4 regions of the Micromonospora sp. Llam0 genome follow, and region 1 is predicted to be linked to each of the others. Evidence: riboswitches for the same ligand, from Rfam matches in the RefSeq annotation. Region 1 holds a riboswitch; each other region holds the start of a gene.

Region 1 (5,223 bases):
AGATCCACCGACGCAGCGACGAGCTCCGCCAGCGCCCCGACCGCCGTACGCGCCTCGACGGCGCGTTCCACCGCCGGCACCAGACCCAGATGCCGCGACGGGGTGTCGACCGACGGATGCCGACGCAGCACCCCGAGTACCGGGGCGCCGACCTCCTCACAGGCGTCCCGCAGCACCTGCTCGTGCCGGTCGGAGCCGACCCGGTTGAGGATCACCCCGGCGATGTGGACCTGACCGAACGACCGGAACCCGTGCACCAGTGCGGCGATCGACCGGCTCTGCCCGGCCGCGTCGACGACCAACAGCACCGGGGCGGCCAGCAGCGCCGCGACCTGGGCGGTGGAGCCGACGTCGGCGCCGCCGACCCGGCCGTCGTAGAGCCCCATCACGCCCTCGATGACCGCGAGGTCGGCCCCAGCGGCGCCGTGGGCGAACAGTGGCGCGAGGCACTCCTCACCGACCAGCACCGGGTCCAGGTTGCGGCCGGGCCGGCCGGCGGCGAGCGTGTGGTAGCCGGGGTCGATGTAGTCCGGGCCGACCTTGAAGCCGGCGACCCGGACGCCCTGGGCCGCGTAGGCGGCGAGCAGGCCGGTGGCCACGGTGGTCTTGCCGTGCCCGGAGCCGGGTGCGGCGATCACCACCCGAGGTACGGCTACCACTCGATGCCCTGCTGGCCCTTGCGTCCGGCGTCCATCGGGTGCTTGACCTTGGTCATCTCGGTCACCAGGTCGGCGAGGTCGATCAGCTCTGGGGCGGCGTCCCGGCCGGTGACTACCACGTGCTGGCTGCCCGGCCGGTCCCGCAGCACCGACACCACCTCCGCGACGTCGATCCAGCCCCACTTGATCGGGTAGGTGAATTCGTCCAGCACGTAGAACCGGTACGCCTCGACGGCCAGATCCCGGCGGATCTGCGCCCAGCCCTCGGCGGCTTCGGCGGCGTGATCACGCTCGGTGCCCGGGCGCTGGATCCAGGACCAGCCCTCCCCCATCTTGTGCCAGGTGACCGGGGCACCCCGGCCGGACTCGCCGAGGGTACGCAGGGCCGCCTCCTCACCAACCTTCCACTTCGGGGACTTGACGAACTGGTAGACGACCACCGGCCAGCCGGCCGACCAGGCCCGTAACGCCATCCCGAAGGCCGCGGTCGACTTGCCCTTGCCCGGGCCGGTGTGGACGGCAAGCACCGGCTGACGGCGCCGGGCCCGGGTGGTCAGCCCGTCGTCGGGGACGTGTTCCGGTCTGCCCTGTGGCATCAGGCGGCCCTCCCGGCGGCGAGGCCGACCCGGCGCGCGGCGCCGGCCCGGTTCGTAGCGGTCGCCCGGTTGACGGCGCCCGGGTGCGGCACCACCGCCGACAGCGCCTCCAGCGGCAGCCATTCGGCATCGAAGCCGGTGGCGAGCCGCCGGGCCAGGCCCAGTCGCACCGGACCGGACTCGCAGTCGAGTACCACCATCGCGGTGCCGGCGAGCAGCGGCGCAAGGGCTGTCGGATCCGGCCCGCTGGTCGATCGCCCGTCGGTGACCAGCAGGACCAGCGGCCGGCGGCGTGGGTCGCGGCGACGCTCGGCTGCGACGGTGGTGGCGGCCGCCCGTAGCCCGGCGGCGATCGGGGTACGGCCACCGGTGCGCAGCTGCGCCAGCTTGGCGACGGCTACCTCGTGGCTGCTGGTCGGCGGCAGCACCACGTCGGCGGCGGCACCCCGGAAGGTGATCATCCCGATCCGGTCCCGCCGGTGGTAGGCGTCGCGCAACAGCGACAGCACGGCGGTCTTGACCACGGTCATTCGCTGCCGGGCCGCCATCGACCCGGAGGCGTCGACCACGAACAGGATCAGGTTCGCCTCCTGGCCGACGTAGCGGGCCTGGCGCAGGTCGGCGGGGGTGATCCGGCGGGCGCCCCGGGATGCGGCAGCGCGCACCGTGGCCGGTAGATGCACCGTCGACGGCCGTCCGGTCGGTGATCCGGCACCGACCACCCGGCCCCGGTCGGCGTGGGCCGCCGAACGTCGGCCGGGCGTCGCGCCGGCACCGAGCCCGGGTAGCCGCAGTGTCCGGGGCCGGTACGCGGGCCCGGCCGCTGCCGGAGCCGGACCGCCCGGCGGTACGCCGTCCGGCTGCTCGGCACCGTCCGCCGGCCCACCGGCGTCCGGCGTAGCTGGCTCGGAAGGTGGGCCGCCGTCCGAGTCGGGGGGACCCTGCGACGGGCCGCCGTCCGGTGGCGGCGGACCCTGCGGCGGAGGAGGACCGGGGTCGTCGTCGCCGCATTCGTCACGCAGCACCTCGTCGAGCCGCTGCTCGTCGGCGCCGGGCGGGTCGAGCGGGTCACGGCGCCGCCGGTGCGGCAGCGCCAGCCGGGCTGCGTCGGCGACCTCGGCGGCGGTGACTGCCAGTTTGCCCCGCCAGGCGGCCAACGCGACGGCGGCGCGGGCCATCACGATGTCGGCCCGCATACCGTCCACCTGGTACGCCAGGCAGATCCGGGCGATCCGGTCGATCTCAGCATCGGGCAGCGTGACCGCAGGCAGGGCGGCCCGCGCGTCGCGTACCCGCAGCGCGAGCTGGTTGTCGGCGGACCGCCAGCGGTCCGCGAACGCCACCGGGTCGGTCTCGTACGCGAGCCGCCGGCGCACCACCTCGGCCCGGTCGGCCACCTCGGTCGGCGCGGCCACCGACACCATCAACCCGAAGCGGTCCAGCAACTGTGGACGCGGCTCGCCCTCCTCCGGGTTCATCGTGCCGACCAGCAGGAACCGGGCGGCGTGGCTGACCGACACCCCGTCGCGTTCGACGTGGGCCCGGCCCATCGCCGCCGCGTCCAGCAGCAGATCAACCAGATGGTCCGGCAACAGGTTGACCTCGTCGACGTAGAGCAGGCCCCGGTGCGCGGCGGCGAGCAGCCCCGGCTCGTACGCCTTCACACCGGCGCTGAGCACCCGCTGGATGTCCAGGGTGCCGACCACCCGGTCCTCAGTGGCGCCGACCGGCAACTCGACCAGGGCGGCCGGGCCGCCGCGTGCGGTCACCGGCGCGGTGTGCGGTCCGTCCGGGCAGGCCGGGTCCGGGGCCGCGGGGTCGCAGCCGAACCGGCAGCCGAGCACCCGGTCGACCTCCGGTAGCAGCCCGGCGAGCGCGCGGACGATCGTCGACTTCGCGGTGCCCTTCTCACCCCGGATGAGCACTCCACCGATGCCGGGGTGCACCGCGCCGAGCAGCAGGGCCTGCCGCAGGTCGGGCAGGCCGACGACGGCGGTGAACGGGTACGGCGTCATGGCAGGGGCCGACAGGTGTGCATGGTGAATCCCTCCCGCGGGTGTCCACGCCCGCGTACCGGTGGACCAGCGAGCGGCCGGAGTCTCCTGGCTGCCGGATCGACGTCGCGTCCCGAGCCTTCCCGCCATCGGGGCAGTGGCTGTCTCAAGGGGACGCAACTCACCGGTCACAGTGGCGGGACCGCCCCGGATTCGCACCGGGTTCCTCCGCGCACCGCTCGTGCCGGTCATGCTCCCCCACCGGAGGTCCACCGTCAACGTGGCGCCGGTCCCGGTACCGGCCACCGCCGCAGCCATTGCCCGGGCGGTCACGACGGCGGTACGCTGCGCAGGCCACGGTGTTCGGGAAGCCGGTGTGAGTCCGGCGTGGTCCTCGCCACTGTGACCGGGAAGTGTCCGTTCCACCACGCCACTGGGCCGACGACGGTCCGGGAAGGCGGGACGGCCGCGACGATCCGGGAGCCAGGAGACCGGCCGTGGCATGTACCGCATCGCCACGAGGCATGGACGAGAGGATTTCCTGGCATGACTGCACCTTCTGTCGGCGGAGACATCACCCCCACCGCCATCCGCGTACCGCTTGCCGGTTGGTTGCTGGCCGCCGTCGCAGCGGTCGTCATCTACCTGGTCGCGCAGGACAACGGGCTGGTGCTGGCCGGTGCCGCCGAGTTCGTGCACGAGTTCACCCACGACGGCCGGCACGCACTCGGCGTCCCGTGCCACTGAGCGGGGGTCAGCTCCGATGAGCACCTACCCGTTCGGCGCGGTACTGGGCCGCAGCCTGCTCGCCGGTACGGCCGCCGGCGTGGCGGGCGCGCTGGCGGCCCTGCTGATCGTTGAACCACAGATCGAGTCGGCGCTGGTCGTCGAAGAGGCCCGCGCGGCGACCGGGACGGCCGGACACAGCCACGACGAGGAGTTGGTCGGTCGGGCCATGCAGGTCTTCGGCGGGCTCGTCGCCACCGTCGCGGTGGCGCTGTGCCTGGCGTTGATCGTCGCCGTGGTCTTCGCGGCGACCCGGCACCTGCTGCCCGGCCGGGATGACTTCCGCCGGGTGGGACTGCTCGCCGGGCTCGGCTTCGTCGTGGTGGCGCTGCTACCGGCGATCCACTTCCCGGCCAACCCGCCGGGCGTCGGCGACCCGGACACCGTCAACCAGCGCACCGGACAGTACCTTTCGTTCATCATCGCCGCGGCCGCCGTCACCTGGCTGGCGCTGCTGGCCCACCGGCGGCTGGCCGGCTGGGCGCGGCCGGCACCCTACCGGACGGTGGTCGCGGCGGCGCTGGCCGTCGTCGGGTACGCCCTGCTGCTGGCGCTCTGGCCGGCCTCCGGGGTCGACGTGCCCGCCGACATCCCGGCGGCGCTGTTGTGGGAGTTCCGACTCGCCTCGCTGGCACAGCTCGCCGCGATGTGGACGGTCCTCGGGGTGGTGTTCGGACTGCTACTCACCCCGGCCCGGACCGGTGACCGGCGGGCCACGCTCGCCGACGTCGCGTGACGGCGCAGGACGGCGCGGCGGGAGCGGAGCACGGGCCGGCAGGCCCGGCACCCGGGCACCCCGTCCGGGTGACCGTCTGCCGGGGCTGCTGTTGCGGCACCTGTCGCAAACACCCGGACGTCGACCATGACCGGCAGCTCGACATCCTGCGCGCCGCCGGGTCGGTACGGGTGTCCGACTGCCTCAACGCCTGTGACCGGTCCAACGTGGTAGTCGTGCAGCCGGCGGCGCTGGCCCGCCGACTGGGCGCCCGCCCGGTGTGGCTCGGCGGTGTGCTCGACGAGACATCACTGTCGAGTGTCGTCGACTGGATCGCGGCCGGCGGTCCGGGCCTGGCCGCGCCCCCGGACCGGCTCGCCAGGCTGTGGTTCGCCGCCCCCCGCTGGGGAAAGTCCGCCCCGATGTCCTGACCCGCGTGGTGCCGTCGCTTGCCGGCCACCGCGATCCGACGG
Region 2 (5,223 bases), 3.4 Mb from region 1:
GCGAACGCCATGTGCATCGACTCGTCGCGGAACACCCAGTTGGTGCCCGAGGCGAGACCGTGCAGCAGCCCCCGGGACCGCAGGAAGTACACGTACGCGAAGGCGCCGTAGAAGAACAACCCTTCGATGCAGGCGGCGAAGCAGATCAGGTTGAGCAGGAAGGCCCGCCGGTCGGCGCGGGTACGCAGCTCCCGCAGCTCGAAGATGGAATCGATCCACCTGAAGCAGAACTCGGCCTTACGGGCAATCGACGGGATGTTCTCCACCGCCGCGAACGCCGCGAACCGCTCCCGCTCGTCCGGCACGTAGGTGTCCAGCAGGTTCAGGTAGAACTGGACGTGCACCGCCTCCTCGAACAGCTGCCGGGACAGGTAGAGCCGGCCTTCCGGAGAGTTGACGTGCTGGTAGAGGTTGAGCACCAGGTTGTTCGCGACGATGGTGTCGCCGGTGGCGAAGAACGCGACCAGCCGGGACACCAGGTGCTGCTCGGCCGGCGACAGCTTGGCCAGGTCCGGCAGGTCGGAGTGCAGGTCGACCTCCTCCACCGTCCAGGTGTTCTTGATCGCGTCCCGGAACCGGTCGAAGAACTGTGGGTAGCGCATCGGCCGCAGGGTCAGGTCCATGCCGGGGTCGAGCAGCAACTGCCGTCGGCCCGCGCCAGCAGCGTTACTGGTGGCGGCGCTAGTGGTCGCGGAGACGGTGCTGGTTTCGGAGACGGTCACTGGCAGGCCTCACAGGTTTCGGGGTTTTCCAGGTAACAGGCCGACGCCTCGTCGGCGCCGGCCGCGACGACCGGCCCGACGACCGGCCCGACGACCGGCCCGACGACCGGCCCGGCGACCGGCCCGGCGGTCGGCGCGATGCCGACGGTGGCCTGCTGGATCCGGGTCGCCGGACGCGACCGCAGGTAGTAGGTGGTCTTCAGCCCGGACTTCCAGGCGTACAGGTACATCGAGGACAGCTTGCCGATGGTCGGCGCACTGAGGAACAGGTTCAACGACTGCGACTGGTCGACGTACGGGGCGCGGGCGGCGGCCAGGTCGATCAGCGCCCGCTGCGGCAGCTCCCACGCGGTACGGAACAGCTCCCGCACGTCGGCGGGCAGGTCCGTGAGGCCCTGCACCGACCCCTCGGCCCGCTTGATCTGCTCCCGGACCGGTGCCGTCCACAGCCCGCGCGCCTTCAGCTCGCCGACCAGGTACGTGTTGATCTGCAGGAACTCCCCGGACATGGTTTCGCGCTTGAACAGGTTGGACACCTGCGGCTCGATGCATTCGTAGCAGCCGGCGATCGACGCGATCGTGGCGGTCGGCGCGATCGCGACCAGCAGCGAGTTCCGCAGGCCGTGTGCGGCGATCGTCGACCGGAGTCGGGCCCACCGCTCGGGCTGGCCCGGCTCGGCGCCGCACAGGTCCTGGTGCAGCTCGCCCCGGGCGGCCCGGGTCTCGGCGTACGCCGGATGCGGGCCGAACCGTTCGGCGAGCCCGGCGGAGGTTTCCAGCGCGGTCAGGAAGATTTCCTCCTGTACGCGGGTGGACAACTCCCGGGCCGGTACCGAGTCGAACGGCAGCCGCAGCGTGAAGAACGCGTCCTGCAGGCCCATCAGCCCCAGCCCGACCGGACGCCAGCGCGGGTTCGACGCCGCCGCCTGCGCCGCCGGGTAGTAGTTGATGTCGATTACCCGGTCGAGGAACACCACGGCGGTACGGACCGTGGCGCGCAGCTTGTCCCAGTCGACGCCGTCGGCGGTGACGTGCGCGCCGAGGTTGATCGACCCGAGGTTGCACACGGCGGTCTCGGTGTCGCTGTTGACCTCGAGGATCTCGGTGCACAGATTGGACAGGTGGATCGTGTTGCCCGGCTCGCCGGTCTGGTTGGACAGCCGGTTCGCGGCGTCCTTGAACGTCATCCACCCGTTGCCGGTCTGCGCCAGGGTGCGCATCATCCGCCCGTACAGGTCGCGGGCCTTGACCGTCCGGACCGCCTTCTTCTCCGCCGCCCGGTACGCCTCGTCGAACGCCTCGCCGTACAGGTCGGGCAGCTCCGGCGCGTCGGACGGGTCGATCAGCGACCAGTCGGCGTCCGCCTCGACCCGGCGCATGAACTCGTCCGGGATCCAGTTGGCCAGGTTCAGGTTGTGGGTGCGCCGGGCGTCCTCACCGGTGTTGTCCCGCAGCTCCAGGAACTCCTCGACGTCCGGGTGCCACGGCTCCAGGTAGACGCAGGCGGCGCCCTTGCGGCGGCCGCCCTGGTTGACCGCCGCGACCCCGGCGTCGAGGGTCTTGAGGAACGGCACGATGCCGTTCGACCTGCCGTTGGTGCCCCGGATCAGCGCGCCCCGGCCACGGATCCGCGACCAGGAGATGCCGATCCCGCCGGAGAACTTCGACAGCTTCGCCACCTGGTGGTAACGCTCGTAGATCGAGTCGAGCTCGTCGCGCGGCGAGTCGACCAGGAAGCACGACGACATCTGGGTGTGCCGGGTGCCTGAGTTGAACAACGTCGGTGAGCTGGGCAGATAGGCCAGGCTGGAGATCAGCCGGTAGAAGTCGATCGCCTCGGCCGGCGTCTGGGACAGCCCGCACGCCACCCGCAGCAGCCAGTACTGAGGCGTCTCCACCACCAGCCGGGTCTGCGGATGCCGCAGCAGGTAGCGGTCGGCCACCGTTCGCAGCCCGAAGTACTCGAAGCGCAGGTCGCCGTCGACGTCGACGGCGTCGTCGAGTTTGCGGGCGTTGCGGGCGACGAAGGCGGCGGTGTCGTCGCCGATCAGCCCGAGGCCGTGGGCGTATCGGATCGACTGGCTGAAGCTGGCCACCTGCTGGCCGCGGACCTCCTTGTCCACGTAGGCGGCGAGCAGCCGGGCCGCCAGTTTCGAGTACTGCGGTTCCTCGCCGATCAGCTCCGCCGCCGTCTGGATCGACAGTTTGTCCAGCTCGGCGGTTGTCGCCCCGTCGTACAGTCCGCTGATCGTCCGGGTCGCCACCCGCAGCGGGTCGACCTCGTCCAGGTCGGCGACCCAGTGTTCGACCGCCTTGACGATCTTGTTGACGTCCACCGGTTCGGTGTCGCCGTTGCGCTTGCGTACCTGCATCGGTTCCCCTTGTCGTGCCTGTCCACCGGTCGACGGACACGCGGGGAGGACGCCACCGGTCACTCACCTGGCGGTCTGCTCCGCCGGCGTGGACCGGTCGTCGGCGTCGGCCGTCCCGCGCGGCCTTCGACCACCGCACGCGACGCGTGCGGCACGCTGGCAGGTCTTCGGACTCGTGGGCGTCGTGCCGGTGCCTACTGGCCGTCGCTTCCCGGACCCGCCACGGGTCCAGTGCTCGGTGACGGCGGTCGTTCCCACTCACCGCTGCGGGGCAGTCCCGGACTCCCACCGGGTTCCCTCTTGCCTCGACCACCGCCGAGGGGTGGCCGAACCAGCTGCGGGATACACCATATATGGGAGCGAGCCAGAAGACACAACACCAGATACTGTGTTCGGCGTGTCGCGGCGTCGGGTCGCACCGGGTCCGGGGAGGAGGGTCCGTCGGGTGAGAAGCGTGCTATGGGGTCTGTACGGGGCGGTGCTCGGTACCCTGCTCGTCGGCGTCGTCGGGGCGCTCAGCATCCAGGCGACCGGGCTGCGGGCCGGTGCGGTCTTCGACCTGAACAACACCCTCGCCGGTGTCACCTCGCCACGCACCCCGTACCTGGCGATGCTCGGAATCGCGGCGGTGAGCAGCCTGGCCGCATGGGCGCTGACCGCCGGGCCCCGGCGACGGCCCCGACTGTGCCGGGTGGGCCTGGTCGTCGGCTTCGGCGCGTCGACCGTGGCGCTGATTGCCCTTTCGTTCGTCATCGCACCGGCGGACATCGACGCGGGGCGCGAACTGCTGCTGGGCGTCATGCCGGGCTGGCGGGGCTGGATCCACAAAGGGGGCGGCGAGTCCGCCGTACACCTGCTGGTGGCCCTGGCAATCGGATCGTTGTGGCTCTATCCGGACCGACAATCGGCCCGGCCCGCCGCTGCCAGCGGCGGCGGTACGGGCGGACGAGGTGGCGACCCGGCGACCGGCAGACAAGGTGGCGGCGCGGCGGCGGGTGCCGAGACCGTCATCGACCTCGGCCAGCGCTGAACCGGCCAGCGCTGAGCTGGCCGGCAAGCAGCGCGGCGCCGGCCAGCACGGCGGCGTTGCCGAGCCGGGCGGTACGCACCGGCAGCCGGTCGATCCCGGGCAGCGCCGCCGCGTGCAGCGCGGCGCGTACGCCCGCGACGAACCGGTCGCCGAGCCCGACCACACCACCGCCGAGGACGACCACCTCGGGATCGAGCAGGTTGGCGGCGGTGGCCAGCCCGGTGCCCAGCACCCGGGCCGCCAGGTCGGTCACCTCCAGCGCGACCGGATCGCCGTTGGCGGCCGCCGCCGCGACCTCCTCCAGGGGCGGTGCCGCACCGCGACCGGTCCGGGCCGCGTACTCGGCGGCGATCGCCGGGCCGGCCGCGTACGCCTCGACGTGGTCGACCGCGCCGCAACCACAGCGGCGGCCGAGGCGCCGGGCGGCCGGCAGGTGCCCGACGCTGCCGGCGAAGCCGTGCCGGCCCACCACCACGTCGCCGCCGACCACGATGGCGCCGCCGGTACCGGTGCCGGCGGCGACGACGAGCGCGGCGGCGATCTTCGTACCTCCGATGTCGACACCGATGGTGACCGGGTCGCCGGTGCCGGCCATGGTTGCCTCCATCAGTGCTGCCCAGCCAGGCTCGCCGAACTGCCGGCGCTGGCGGCACCGGTCGGGCCGGTCGGGCGTGGAGCGGCCGGGCCGGTCAGGCGTGGAGCGGCCGGGCCGGTCAGGCGTGGAGCGGCCGGGCCGGTCAGGCGTGGAACGGCCGCGGCGAGGCACCGGGTCAACGCGGCCGGGTCGGTGATCGCGGTTCCGACGACCGCCGCGTGCGCGCCTGCGGCGAACGCGGCACGCACCTGGTCGGGGGTGGCGAACCGGCCCTCGGCGACGGTCCGGACCCCGACGGCGGTGAGCGCCTCGACCAGCTCCCAGCGTGGGGTGATCAGGTCGCGGTCGGCGGCCCGCTCCCTGTGCAGCGCGATCACCGGAAGGTCCACGGCGGACTTCACCGCCCGTACGTCGTCGGGGTGGTTGACCCGTACGGCGGCGGCACCGCCAAGGGCGGCGCACTCGGCGAGCCGGGCGATGACCGACGGTACCCGCAGCGGATGC
Region 3 (5,223 bases), 790 kb from region 1:
CGGTGCCGTGCGCTCATAGCGCCGCGAGCAACGCGGCACTCATGGCGGCCGACATCAGCGCATGGAACGCCGCCTCCCCCGCATCGCCGAGAAGCCAGGTGGTGACCGGGGCAACGCTCGGGGATCGGGTCGACTGTCGCCCGCCACCAAGCGGGGCCGGACGACGGCTGACCCAGATCCACCACAGGGTCGACACCCCGAGACAACTGGCGAAGAGGATCGTGACTACCGTCGAGGTTCCACTCGTGGTGTGGTGCGCATGCGCCGCCGTCCCGTGGGTGCCGTGGCCAGGTGAGACATGTACGCCGAGGAACATCCAGGCCATCGCCGCCATGGCGACCCCCTGGTTGACCTGCCCGAAACGCACCCGGGCCGGCTCCTCATGACTGTGTAACGCCATGAGTATGAACCACAGTGTGGCGAGGACGAACCCGGCTGCCTGCAGACCCCACAGGTCACCGGCGTCTAGACCCCACAGCATGACGATCATGCTCACGCTCATCGCCAGATGGGCGGCGTCGCCGACCCACATCCGCCACCGGCCGCCGTGTCCCGACCCACCGACGTGGGCCAGGCACCGCCACAGACAGTACGTCCCAACGACGATGAGCGGCTGTGAGCAGCCACCGAACGGCGGTCGAGGGGACCACCAGCACCTCCCACAAGCCCGCCGGTCGAGCGTGGCCCGCTGCGGCCGTGAAGTCGACCACGGTGCCAGGCGCCGACAGCGCGACGCCGGGCGCACGTCATCCGATCGGCGCGGCGATCAACGACAGCTTCAGGGGCCGATTCATGTCGTCGCCGCGCCGAGCGATCAGGGTGGGGTGATCGAGGGCGCCTGGCCGGAGCCGAACCGCCAGCCCTCGACCGTGCCGATCGCCGGGTTGTAGCTGCTGGCGCCGAGGGTGCTGTAGGTCCAGGTGCCGCCCGGGGTGGCATGCCAGTATGACCAGTAGGCGCTGGTTGGTGGTGTGTTGACGCAGGGTTCGGCCGCAGGCGTAGGCAGGCCGTCGATGCGGCAGATGAAGGCGAGTCCCCAACGCAGGGTGCCGGTGGGGGTGAAGCCGGTGCCCTGCAGGGCGGCGAGGCCGGTGGGCGGGTCGCCGAGGTAGCAGTTGGTCTGCACGCCGAGGCCGAAGGCGGTGAAGTCGACGACGACGGTGACGCCGGTGCCGGGTGTGCAGGCGGCAGCATGCGCCGGGCGGGTCAGTGGGTCGACCGCGACCAGTCCTGCTGCCAGCACGACGATCGCGGCGAGTGCCGCCACACGACGGCGGATCAGTGTTGTCATCATTCCTCCGTGGGCTAGCTACGCGGGACTGAACGGCTGGGCGCAGGCCAGCGTCGGCGCGTCCGGTCGGGAGCCGTTGGCAGACAGGGTGACCAGGCTGGCCGCGGCCAGGCCGGGTACGGCCTGCGCGGTGGCGCGGGGTGCGGTGGCGGGGTCGAATCCGGTGGTGGTGTAGGCAATCGCGCCCCGGTCAGCAATGGCACCGGTGCAGCCGACCTGCAGGCTCAGCAGGAACTGACGGGCCTGCCACCAGGCCAGCACCCGGCCGGTCGCCACCAGCGCCTGGGCGGCCAGGCCGGTGCTGTTGGCGTTGGCGACCCCGCCGGCGGTGAACGAGCCGTCGGTGGACTGCACGGAGATCAGCCACTGCGCGGCCGTCTGGGCCTTGTGCCATTCGCCGGCCGCGATCAGTGCCTGGATCGCCATCGCGGTGGCGTCGACGTCGCTGGTGCAGGTGGCCTGGGCCAACTGGAGCGGGAACCCGGCGTCCGGACACTGGCTGGCGGCCAGGAACGATATGGCCTGCGCTGGTGCGCCGCCGGCCCGGTCCAGGGCAATGACGGCGAACGACTGGCTGAACATGTTGCTGTAGTCGCCGAACACGGACTGGTCGGAAAACCGGCCGGAGGGTGCCATCAGCCCGGTGAGCCGGGTCAGCAGATCGACACCACCGAACGAGGTGGGGTCGAGGCCACGGACCTGCACGCCGAGCGCGAGCTTGGCGGTGGCGCCGGCGTACGCCTCGGTGCCGTCGCCGATGTAGCCGGTGATCACCGCTGGTTCGGCGAGCCAGGTGATCGCGTTGGTCGCGTAGCTGTCGGCTTCCTTGGCTGCGGCGAAAGTGAAGATCGCGTCGATGGTGAGGCCCTGATCGGGGTAGGCGACGCCACCGAAGACGACTTCGAAGCGTTCTCCGTCGACCATCTGCCGGGCGAGCCAGCCAGCGGCGGCGTCGACGCGGTTGTGGGTCTGCGGTGGAGTGGCTGCGGCCGGCGCGGCCGCGGTCACGGTCAACGCGAGAGCGGCGAGTACACCGGTGGTGACGAGTCGGAGACGGTGACGGCGGTGGGTGGCCATCGGGCGGCGCCTTTCCGGCCCATACGTCGAGGCGACCCAGGCGACCCGGGTGGCTCCGACCCGTGGGCCACGACGGGTGGAAATCCTCAGCAGCAGTACGTCGACGGGTATTCGGGCTCGCGGCGTCGTGTTCGCCGCCTACCGTTGCGGGCCAGCGCCGGCTTCCGACCGGACTTCCCCCATCGACGCACAGGTACAGAACTGCTGCGGATAGTGTGGGCACGACTCCTCTCGGCCGTCAACGCTTCGGCCTTGATCAGGCCGGTGGCTGCGGCGGCCATACTCGGCACAGTGGTTGTCAACCGCTGAGCAGATCCGCTATTCGACCCGATCGGCCGCCATCCGTGACGTCCGGTGAGGACGCCCGCGGTTGCTGATCTGACATACTCGGTAGCAGCTCGTCACAACTGAATGTGCTCCCAGGCGGGGGAAGCCGGTGCGAGGCCGGCGCTGACCCGCAGCCGTATGCGCGCTGGTGTGCCCGTCAGCACCGGTACGCGAGCCGGATTGCCCGACTGTGGAGTGAGCGGCTCAACACGTCGTGGTCTACGGATCGAGCCCGGATCGGCCATGGTCGCGTGCGACCGGCGGATGCGGTTTCGGTCACCGCTCCGAAAGGTCTCCACCATGGTTCGTGGCTTCATCAGCCGGATTCTGCCGGCGCTTGCCGCCCTCACGGTGGTCGCCGCCAGTGCCGGGGTCGTTCTCAACCGTCCCGCCGGGTCTCCTGCGCTGCGGTTGGCCGCCACCCCCGCGGCGGCGCAGGCCGGCTCGCACTGGATTTCCGGTCAGCTGGTCGACGGCGGCCTGCCGGGCTTCGTCGGCAGTGACTGGGGACTGACGATCGACGCGCTCTTCGCGCTGCGGGCCACCGGTGCCGAACAGGCCGCCGTTGCCGCCATCGTCGAGGCGCTCACGGCCAACGCCGACGGCTACGCCGTCATCCGTACCGATATGGGCGATTTTGTCACCGGCGGATCGACGGCGAAGGTGCTCCTGGCCGCCGTCGCAGCCGGTGTCGACCCGACCGATTTCGGCGGCCACGACTGGCGTCAGCGCACACTGGACCTGATCTACGGTGCCGACCAGGGCACCAAGGCGGGCTGGCTCTACGACCGTAACCTCGACACCACCGCCGGGTCGAACCTGTTCGGTCAGTCGCTGGCCGTCATCGGGCTGGCCCGCTCCGGCGGCGTACCGCAGACCGCGGTCGACTTTCTCGTCAAGCAGCAGTGCCCAGGTGGCGGCTTCCGCCTCTATCCCAACGCGGCCGGCACCTCATGCTCGGCGGATCCGGTCACGGAGCAGAGCATGGAGGTGGACGCCACGGCGATGGCGGTGCAGGCTCTGCTGGCAGCCGCCGACGCCGGAGCGAGCGGCACCGCCGAGCCGGCGGCGGCCGCCACGTCGTGGCTGCTGTCAGCGCAGGCGGCTGACGGCTCCTTCAACGGCTCCGGTTTCACCGACTACCCCAACACCAACAGCACCGGTCTGGCTGGGCAGGCACTGGCCGCCGCTGGCGAGCACACCGCCGCCGGACAGGCCGCCGGGTTCGTCGCCGCGCAACAGATCACCACCGCCAACGCCGGCGCGGCCTCGGCACACGTCGGCGCGATCGCATACACCCCGGACGCGCTCGCCACAGCCGTCACCGACGGAATCGGCGAGTTCGAACTGGACCAGTGGCGCCGGGCCACCGCCCAGGCGGTCCTCGGCTTGGCACAGGTGCCGCTGGGTCGGATCGGGATCGGCGACCCGGCACCCACCCCGACCTTGACGCCGACACCGAGCCCCGCCGCGACGCCCACCCCGAGCGCCACGCCGAGTCCCACCCCGACACCCACCAGCAGCCCGGGCACACCGTCGCCGACGCCCACCTCGACGGCCACCTCCAGCCCGACCCCGATCCCGAGCCCGATCCCGTCCGTCACACCGGCCACGACGCCACCACCGAGTGGACGCCTGCCCACCACCGGTGCCCCGGTCGCCGCCTACGGTCTACTCGGCGGCGCGACGATCATCGCCGGGGTGGGCCTGCTCCTGGTGGCCCGCCGACGACGGGAAACACCGCAATGACGACCGGCACAGGAGCCGGAGTGGACAGCGCGGCGAGCCACCCAGCCTGGTCGATCCGTGCGGCGCAACTGCTCACCGCCGTGGTTGTCGCCGCCGGTGCCGCCTTGGCGCCGGTCGACCCGGCCATAGCAGCCGGCCGGGCCGGCTACTGCCCGGACGGCAACGGAGTCACCGTCATCGTCGACTTTCAGGAACTGGGTGGGCCGACGATCATCCGGTGCGCCGTCGGCGACCAGGCCACCGGCCACGCGGCGCTGAAGAACGCCGGCATTTCGATCACCGGCACCACCCGCTGGGGCGAATCATTCATCTGCCGGATCGAAGGCAGACCGACCGCCGCCGAGGAACCATGCATCGACACGCCCCCGGCGAGCGCGTACTGGTCCTACTGGCACGCCTCCGACGGCGGGCCCTGGACATATAGCCAGCGTGGCGTGCTGGCGCGCAAGCCTCCGCTGGGCAGTTTCGAGGGCTGGTCGTTCGCCAAGAACCGGACCGCGTCGACCAGCCCGCCGCCCCGCATCGCCCCGGTACGTCCCGCGCCACCGCCGCCGCCACCGCCCACCCCACCGCCGGCGACGCCGCAGCTGCCCAGGGCAACACCCCCGACCGACCCGCAACCGCCTACAGGTCCAGCACCGCCAGGCGGGGCACCCACCCGTCAACCACCGGCCACCTCGCCCGCAGACGCACCGACGTCAGTTCCGTCGTCTCCGGACCCGACCACCGCAGGCACCCCTGACGTTTCGACCGCACCGTCGACCAGCCCTGCGGGTGAG
Region 4 (5,223 bases), 770 kb from region 1:
CGGCTCCCCCGCTGGACACCATTCACCGAAGACGTAGCTTTCGATACCCTGCTGCGCCAGGTCGTCCTGGCTGCCGAGGACGGCGGGGGTGAAGGCGTCGTTGAAGGCGCTGAGCACGAAGTCCGGAGACAGCGAGTAGAGCCGTTCCTTGCTGGGATAGTCGTCGTTGTACGGCACATCGGCCTGTGCTGCGGCGTACTCGGGCAGGATCTCGTTGTCCAGGAAGGCCGAGCCGATGAGCCGGTCGCTGGCACCGAGTGCGTGCACCAGCTCGATGGCCGGGTGGAAGACAGCGAAGATTCGCTCTGGCGAGGTCTCCAGGGTGATCGTGCGCTGGCACGTTTCTACGGTGATCGGGCCGGTGGCTGCAGTCGGCGCGGCGGCGGGGTCGGCCCGGTTGGAGTCGGAGGTGCTGGTGCAGCCGGCGACGGCGACGACGCCGGTGAGGGTGGCTGCGACGACAGCGCGTCGGCTGCGGGTGGGCGCTGTCACGGTTGGTCCTGTGGTCATGGTCGCTCCGGTTGATCGGTGGGTTCGATGCCTTGGCTGGCGGGTCCGGCGTCCTGGCCGATGAGTCCGGCGTCAATGGGCAGATCCGCGAATGCGGTCGCGAGGTACTCGAGCGCGTCGATGTTGTTGGCGCCTTCGACGGTGTCGCGTAGCGGTAGGACGACGGTGGGCAGCTCGCCGACGCGCCACGCGGTGATCTCGGGTCGGGCCCGCAGGCGGTCGAGCTTGTCCGCTACGTCGAATGGGCCGTAGTCGCTGACGAGCAGCACGTGTGGGCGGGGTCGCGTGGCGAGCTGGTGCCAGGGCATCCAGCCGTAGGTGAAAGGCAGATCGGTTGTCACGGGTTCACCGCCGACTCGACGCAGCAGATCGGTCACCACGGCGGCGCTACCGGCGGTGAGCACGGCGTCGTGGCGGGGCATGTCGAGTACGAAGACCCGTCGTGGTGGGTTGCGTCGTGTTCGCGAGGCGACGGCGTCGATCCGGGTACGCCAGCCGGCGGCGATCGTCTCGGCCCGGTCGGCGACGCCGAGGGCGTGGCCGAGGGCGATGGTGTCGTTGATCGTCGAGTGGATCGTGGCCGGTGTGATGACGGGTGCGTCCTCGAGTGCGGCCTCGGTGAGCAGGAACGAGCGGATGCCGCGTCGGGCCAGTGCGGCGCGGGCGCCGAGGGCGCCGTCGCCGAACGCCTCGTTGTCGCCGGCGACTACCAGGTCGGGGCCGTGGGCAAGGATGTCGGCGAGTGTTGGGAAGCGACGCGGTAGCAACGAGATCTGTGCTCGGGTAGTGGCGGGCAGCGTCGACCAGCCGCCGTCGGTGTCGTTGGCGGCGACGACGCGGTCGACGGTGCCCAACGCCGCGAGCAGGGACAGTGGGCCGCTGTCGATGGTGACGACCCGCCGCGCCGGTGCCGCTGCTTCGCCGACGAGGCCCGGCCGGTAGGTCAGCTCGTCACCGGGCATTGTCGGCTCCGGTCGGTGTGTCCGGGACCGGATGCGACGGCGGGGGTCCGAGTGGGGCGTACACGAGTTGGGTTCCTCCGGTGAGTGGGTTGACGACGGTGGCGGCTCGGATGCCGAAGACCCGCTCGACCAGAGCGGGTTCGATGATCTGCGCCGGGGGGCCGCTGGCGACCAGCGCGCCGGCGTACAACACGTGCACGGCGTCGCAGTACGCCAACGCGAGGTTGAGGTCGTGCACGGCGGCCAGCACGGTGAGCTCCAGCCCGCGCAGCAGACGCAGGACCTCGTGCTGCGCGGCGACGTCGAGGTGGTTGGTGGGTTCGTCGAGCACGAGCAGATCGGCGCGTTGGGCCAGCGCGCGGGCAATGAGTACGCGTTGACGTTCGCCACCGGACAGCGTGGCGAAGGCCCGGTGCCGCAGATGGGAGGCGTCCACCCGGGTCAGGCAGCGGTCGAGCCAGGCGAGGTCGGCTGCGGTGTCGGGCTCGAATGCCCGCTTGTACGGGGTCAGGCCCATGGCGACCACGTCGGCGACGGTCAGTTCGAGCGCGTGGTCGCGTTCCTGCAGGACGACGGCGAGCCGACGGGCCAAGGCACGCGGGCGTAGCTGGGGAAGGCTCGTACCGTCGAGCCGGACGTCGCCGGAGTCGGGGCGCACGACGCGGTAGCCGGCGCGCAGCAGCGTCGTCTTACCGGCGCCGTTCGGCCCGAGGATGCCGGTTATCGTGCCGCGTCGTACGGTGATCGAGACGTCCCGCACGAGGTCCCGGCCGCCGACGTGCACGGTGACCGTGTCGAAGTCGAGCGCGCCGGTCACGCGGTGACCCCGAGCCCGCTGCGGCCGCTGCGGCGCAGCAGCAGCCAGAGGAAGAACGGGCCGCCGCACAACGCGGTGAGCACTCCCAGGGGCAGCTCCGCCGGAGCGGCCACGGTGCGGGCCGCGAGGTCGGCCAGGACGAGGAACGACGCGCCGGTGAGCATCGCCACCGGCAGCACGGCCCGGTGGTCGGCTCCCATGACGAGCCGCACGGCGTGCGGGGCCATCAACCCGACGAAGCCCACAGCGCCCACCCCGGCGACCGCCACGGCCGTCATCAGCGCGCAGACGCCCAGCAGTACGTATCGTTCCCGGGCGACATCGACGCCGAGGGTCGCGGCGGACTCCTCGCCGCCGCTGATGGCGTTGAGTGCCCGGGCGCGGGCCAGTAGTGCCGCGCCGCCGGCGACGGCCACCACGGCGGTCAGTGCCACCACGTCCCAGCGTGCCCCTGCCACCGTGCCGAGCAACCAGAACAGTATCCCGCGTACCGCCTGGTGGTCGGGTGAGCTGATCACCAGGTAGCTGGTGACCGCTGACAGGACGTACGAGACGACGACGCCAGCCAGTACCATCTGCACCGGTCCGGCCCGGCCGCTTCGGCGGCCGAGCGCGGTGACCAGCAGCACCGCCAGTAACGCGCCGAGGAAGGCTCCGGACGGCAGGGCGTAGATGCCCCAGGACGACAACGCGCCGAGCAGCGCCACCACGGCGGCGCCCACCGACGCTCCCGAGGAGACTCCCAACAGGTACGGGTCGGCGAGCGGGTTGCGCAGCAGCGTCTGCATGACCGCACCGACGGCGGCGAGCGCGGCGCCGACGACGGCGGCCAGCGCCGCGCGCGGCATCCGTACCAGCCAGACAATCTGTTCGTCGCCGTGCGGCCAGGTCACCGGGACCGGGGCCAGCAGTCGGCCACCGGTGTTGTTCCAGGCCACTGACCACACGGTCGTCGCCTTTACCTGCACCGGTCCGAGGCTCACCGCGGCGGTGAGGCAGGCGACGGTGACGACGGCGGCGACGGGCCAGTTACGGGCGCGCACGTCGGCGGCGTACGCGCGGGTCACCCCCTGCCGCTGATGGTGGGGGTTTCCGGAGCTGCCCGGGCAGCACGACAGTGACCACGGTGCCTCCACGCCTCGTAGAGCCGTTCGTTGTGGGGCGCGGTCGGTCTTCTGGCTTCCGGATCACTGCCGGCACCCGGCCTTCCCGGGCCGGGGTGGCCCAGTGGCGTCGCGAGGGGTGCCCGCTCCCCGGTCACAGCTGCGAGGGCAGCGCCGGATTCACACCGGCTTCCCACTACCGCGACCCGTTTCGGACCAGCGGAAACTAGCACACACGCCGGTGTGTGCCCTACAGCTGAGGTCTGCTGCCCGGTGCGTTCGCGCATGCTTGTCACGCCTCAGTGCGGCAGCGGGGTCAGCCGCAGCTGGCCGGGACCCTGCAGCAGTCGTGGCAGGCGAGCGCCGCCGAGCAGCGGAAACGCCGCTGCCGCGTTGCTGTACAGACCGGGCACGACTGCGCGTACGACGTGGAGCCCGGCCCAGCGTACGTCTGGTGTGGTCACGTCGACGGCGACGGCGTCGAATCCGTTGGCCCGGACCTGGTCGACCAGGAGGCGGACGCGCTGCGTCGCGCTCGGGTCGGCCCGGGCGGGCTCGGTGGGCGCGGCGGGTGGCGACGGCGGGGCAGGCTCGGCGGACCGGGCGGGCAGGGTCGGTGTGTCGGTCGGGGGCCAGCTGTTGACGGCGTCGACCAGCCCGTGTGCCAGCTCCGGGTCCAGGTATGCCTGCAGGTGGCATCCGGGGTCGGTGGCGTCGTGCCAGTCGGCGCGGTAGTCGCGCAGGTAGGCGCGGTCGGCGCGCCAGGGCTTGAGCGGGCTGCCGGGTGCGGCGGCCACCGCGGCGAAGGCGCCGTGGGGGTCGTCGAGGTCCCGCATGACCATCTGTACATGCAGGGCTTCGGCGAGTGCCTTGGCTGCGGCCGCATCGGTGTCGGGGTGGCAGGCGGTGCCCAGGGTGACGTAGTCGTCGACGGTGTCGTGCACGAGCGCGCCGAGCACCGGGAGCCCGAGTTCGCTGGGGAACCGGCAGAGCCGGGTCCGTAGGGCACCGGTCGCTCCCGCCGCTGGTGCCTGCAACCACGCCGGCGTCGGCAGGCGTGTCCCCGCCAGCCTCGCCGTCCAGGTCAGTGTCATCGCGTCACGTTCGACGAGTTCGGCCAGGGCGCTGGCGAGCGCTGCGTCCGTCGTCGTGCCGGCGCCGATCCCGGCGTACGCGGTGGCGGTGATCGGGGGCAGGTGGCGGTACCGGTAGCTGGTCCAGACCAGGGCTGCTGGCACCCAGACCGGTTCGCCGGTAGGGAGTCGGTGCCCACGGACCCACTCGGCCGGGGTGTCCCGGGTGAACGGGACGAAGGGGAAGCCGTCGGCGGCGTACTGGTCGGTGCTGTACAGCGGTAGGGTCTTCGGGTCCACCGCCTCATCACCGACGGTGGTCAGCTGCGTCCAGGTCGCGACGGGCAGGTCGGGCGGGACGAGGTTGCCGCAGTAGCGTTCCACCGCCTCGCCGATGGCGGCGCCCTCGGCCGCTGTCGGGTCCCACAACGCGGCGCCCATTCCGGACGGGTCGCTGCGCCATTCGCAGAAGGCGGTCGTGTCGCTGATGACGGAACGGACCAGGTGCAGCGCGGCGGGCAGGTGTGGGTGGCGTGGGTAGGGCTCGACGCGGCGGATGACGCCGGTGCGCGGGTCGACGAGCCCGCCGGGGACCGCTGTGCGCTGGCCGGTCACGAGTACGGAAGGGGGTCGAGCACCAGGTCCTCCTCGCGTGGTGGTGTGGACGTCCAACCCAGGCTGACCGGCTCGGTGTAGAGCCGTGGCACGCCGAGCAGGGGGAAGGCTGCGGGTGCGTACGCGGCGAGGCCGGGTACGAC

Evidence for each region. Region 1 has a riboswitch for cobalamin ahead of EDC02_RS08275 (VWA domain-containing protein). Riboswitches for the same ligand answer to the same signal wherever they lie in the genome.
Region 2: linked by a shared signal. The riboswitch ahead of EDC02_RS22580 (ribonucleoside-diphosphate reductase subunit alpha) and the one ahead of EDC02_RS08275 (VWA domain-containing protein) in region 1 are both predicted to bind cobalamin.
Region 3: linked by a shared signal. The riboswitch ahead of EDC02_RS11730 (LPXTG cell wall anchor domain-containing protein) and the one ahead of EDC02_RS08275 (VWA domain-containing protein) in region 1 are both predicted to bind cobalamin.
Region 4: linked by a shared signal. The riboswitch ahead of EDC02_RS11625 (iron ABC transporter permease) and the one ahead of EDC02_RS08275 (VWA domain-containing protein) in region 1 are both predicted to bind cobalamin.

The regions. Positions count from the first base shown of each region.
Region 1 covers NZ_RJJY01000001.1:1,833,327-1,838,549, reverse strand. Annotated here, with positions in the region: gene EDC02_RS41435 (cobyrinate a,c-diamide synthase) at 1-659, opposite strand, end outside; gene cobO (cob(I)yrinic acid a,c-diamide adenosyltransferase) at 653-1,255, opposite strand; gene EDC02_RS08275 (VWA domain-containing protein) at 1,255-3,270, opposite strand; cobalamin riboswitch at 3,351-3,478, opposite strand; cobalamin riboswitch at 3,590-3,764, shown strand; gene EDC02_RS08270 (CbtB-domain containing protein) at 3,796-3,996, shown strand; gene EDC02_RS08265 (CbtA family protein) at 4,013-4,771, shown strand; gene EDC02_RS08260 (hypothetical protein) at 4,840-5,181, shown strand.
Region 2 covers NZ_RJJY01000001.1:5,186,309-5,191,531, forward strand. Annotated here, with positions in the region: gene EDC02_RS22575 (ribonucleotide-diphosphate reductase subunit beta) at 1-623, opposite strand, end outside; gene EDC02_RS22580 (ribonucleoside-diphosphate reductase subunit alpha) at 719-3,094, opposite strand; cobalamin riboswitch at 3,235-3,445, opposite strand; gene EDC02_RS22585 (hypothetical protein) at 3,540-4,124, shown strand; gene EDC02_RS22590 (ROK family protein) at 4,102-4,719, opposite strand; gene EDC02_RS41800 (hypothetical protein) at 4,731-5,120, opposite strand.
Region 3 covers NZ_RJJY01000001.1:2,626,196-2,631,418, forward strand. Annotated here, with positions in the region: partial or broken gene EDC02_RS11710 (heavy metal translocating P-type ATPase) at 1-19, shown strand, start outside; gene EDC02_RS11715 (DUF5134 domain-containing protein) at 14-532, opposite strand; gene EDC02_RS11720 (hypothetical protein) at 815-1,291, opposite strand; gene EDC02_RS11725 (prenyltransferase/squalene oxidase repeat-containing protein) at 1,310-2,368, opposite strand; cobalamin riboswitch at 2,453-2,570, opposite strand; cobalamin riboswitch at 2,747-2,902, shown strand; gene EDC02_RS11730 (LPXTG cell wall anchor domain-containing protein) at 2,996-4,444, shown strand; gene EDC02_RS11735 (hypothetical protein) at 4,441-5,223, shown strand, end outside.
Region 4 covers NZ_RJJY01000001.1:2,603,413-2,608,635, forward strand. Annotated here, with positions in the region: gene EDC02_RS11610 (ABC transporter substrate-binding protein) at 1-492, opposite strand, end outside; gene EDC02_RS11615 (ABC transporter substrate-binding protein) at 507-1,472, opposite strand; gene EDC02_RS11620 (ABC transporter ATP-binding protein) at 1,462-2,289, opposite strand; gene EDC02_RS11625 (iron ABC transporter permease) at 2,286-3,356, opposite strand; cobalamin riboswitch at 3,438-3,628, opposite strand; gene EDC02_RS11630 (YcaO-like family protein) at 3,692-5,080, opposite strand; gene EDC02_RS11635 (YcaO-like family protein) at 5,077-5,223, opposite strand, start outside.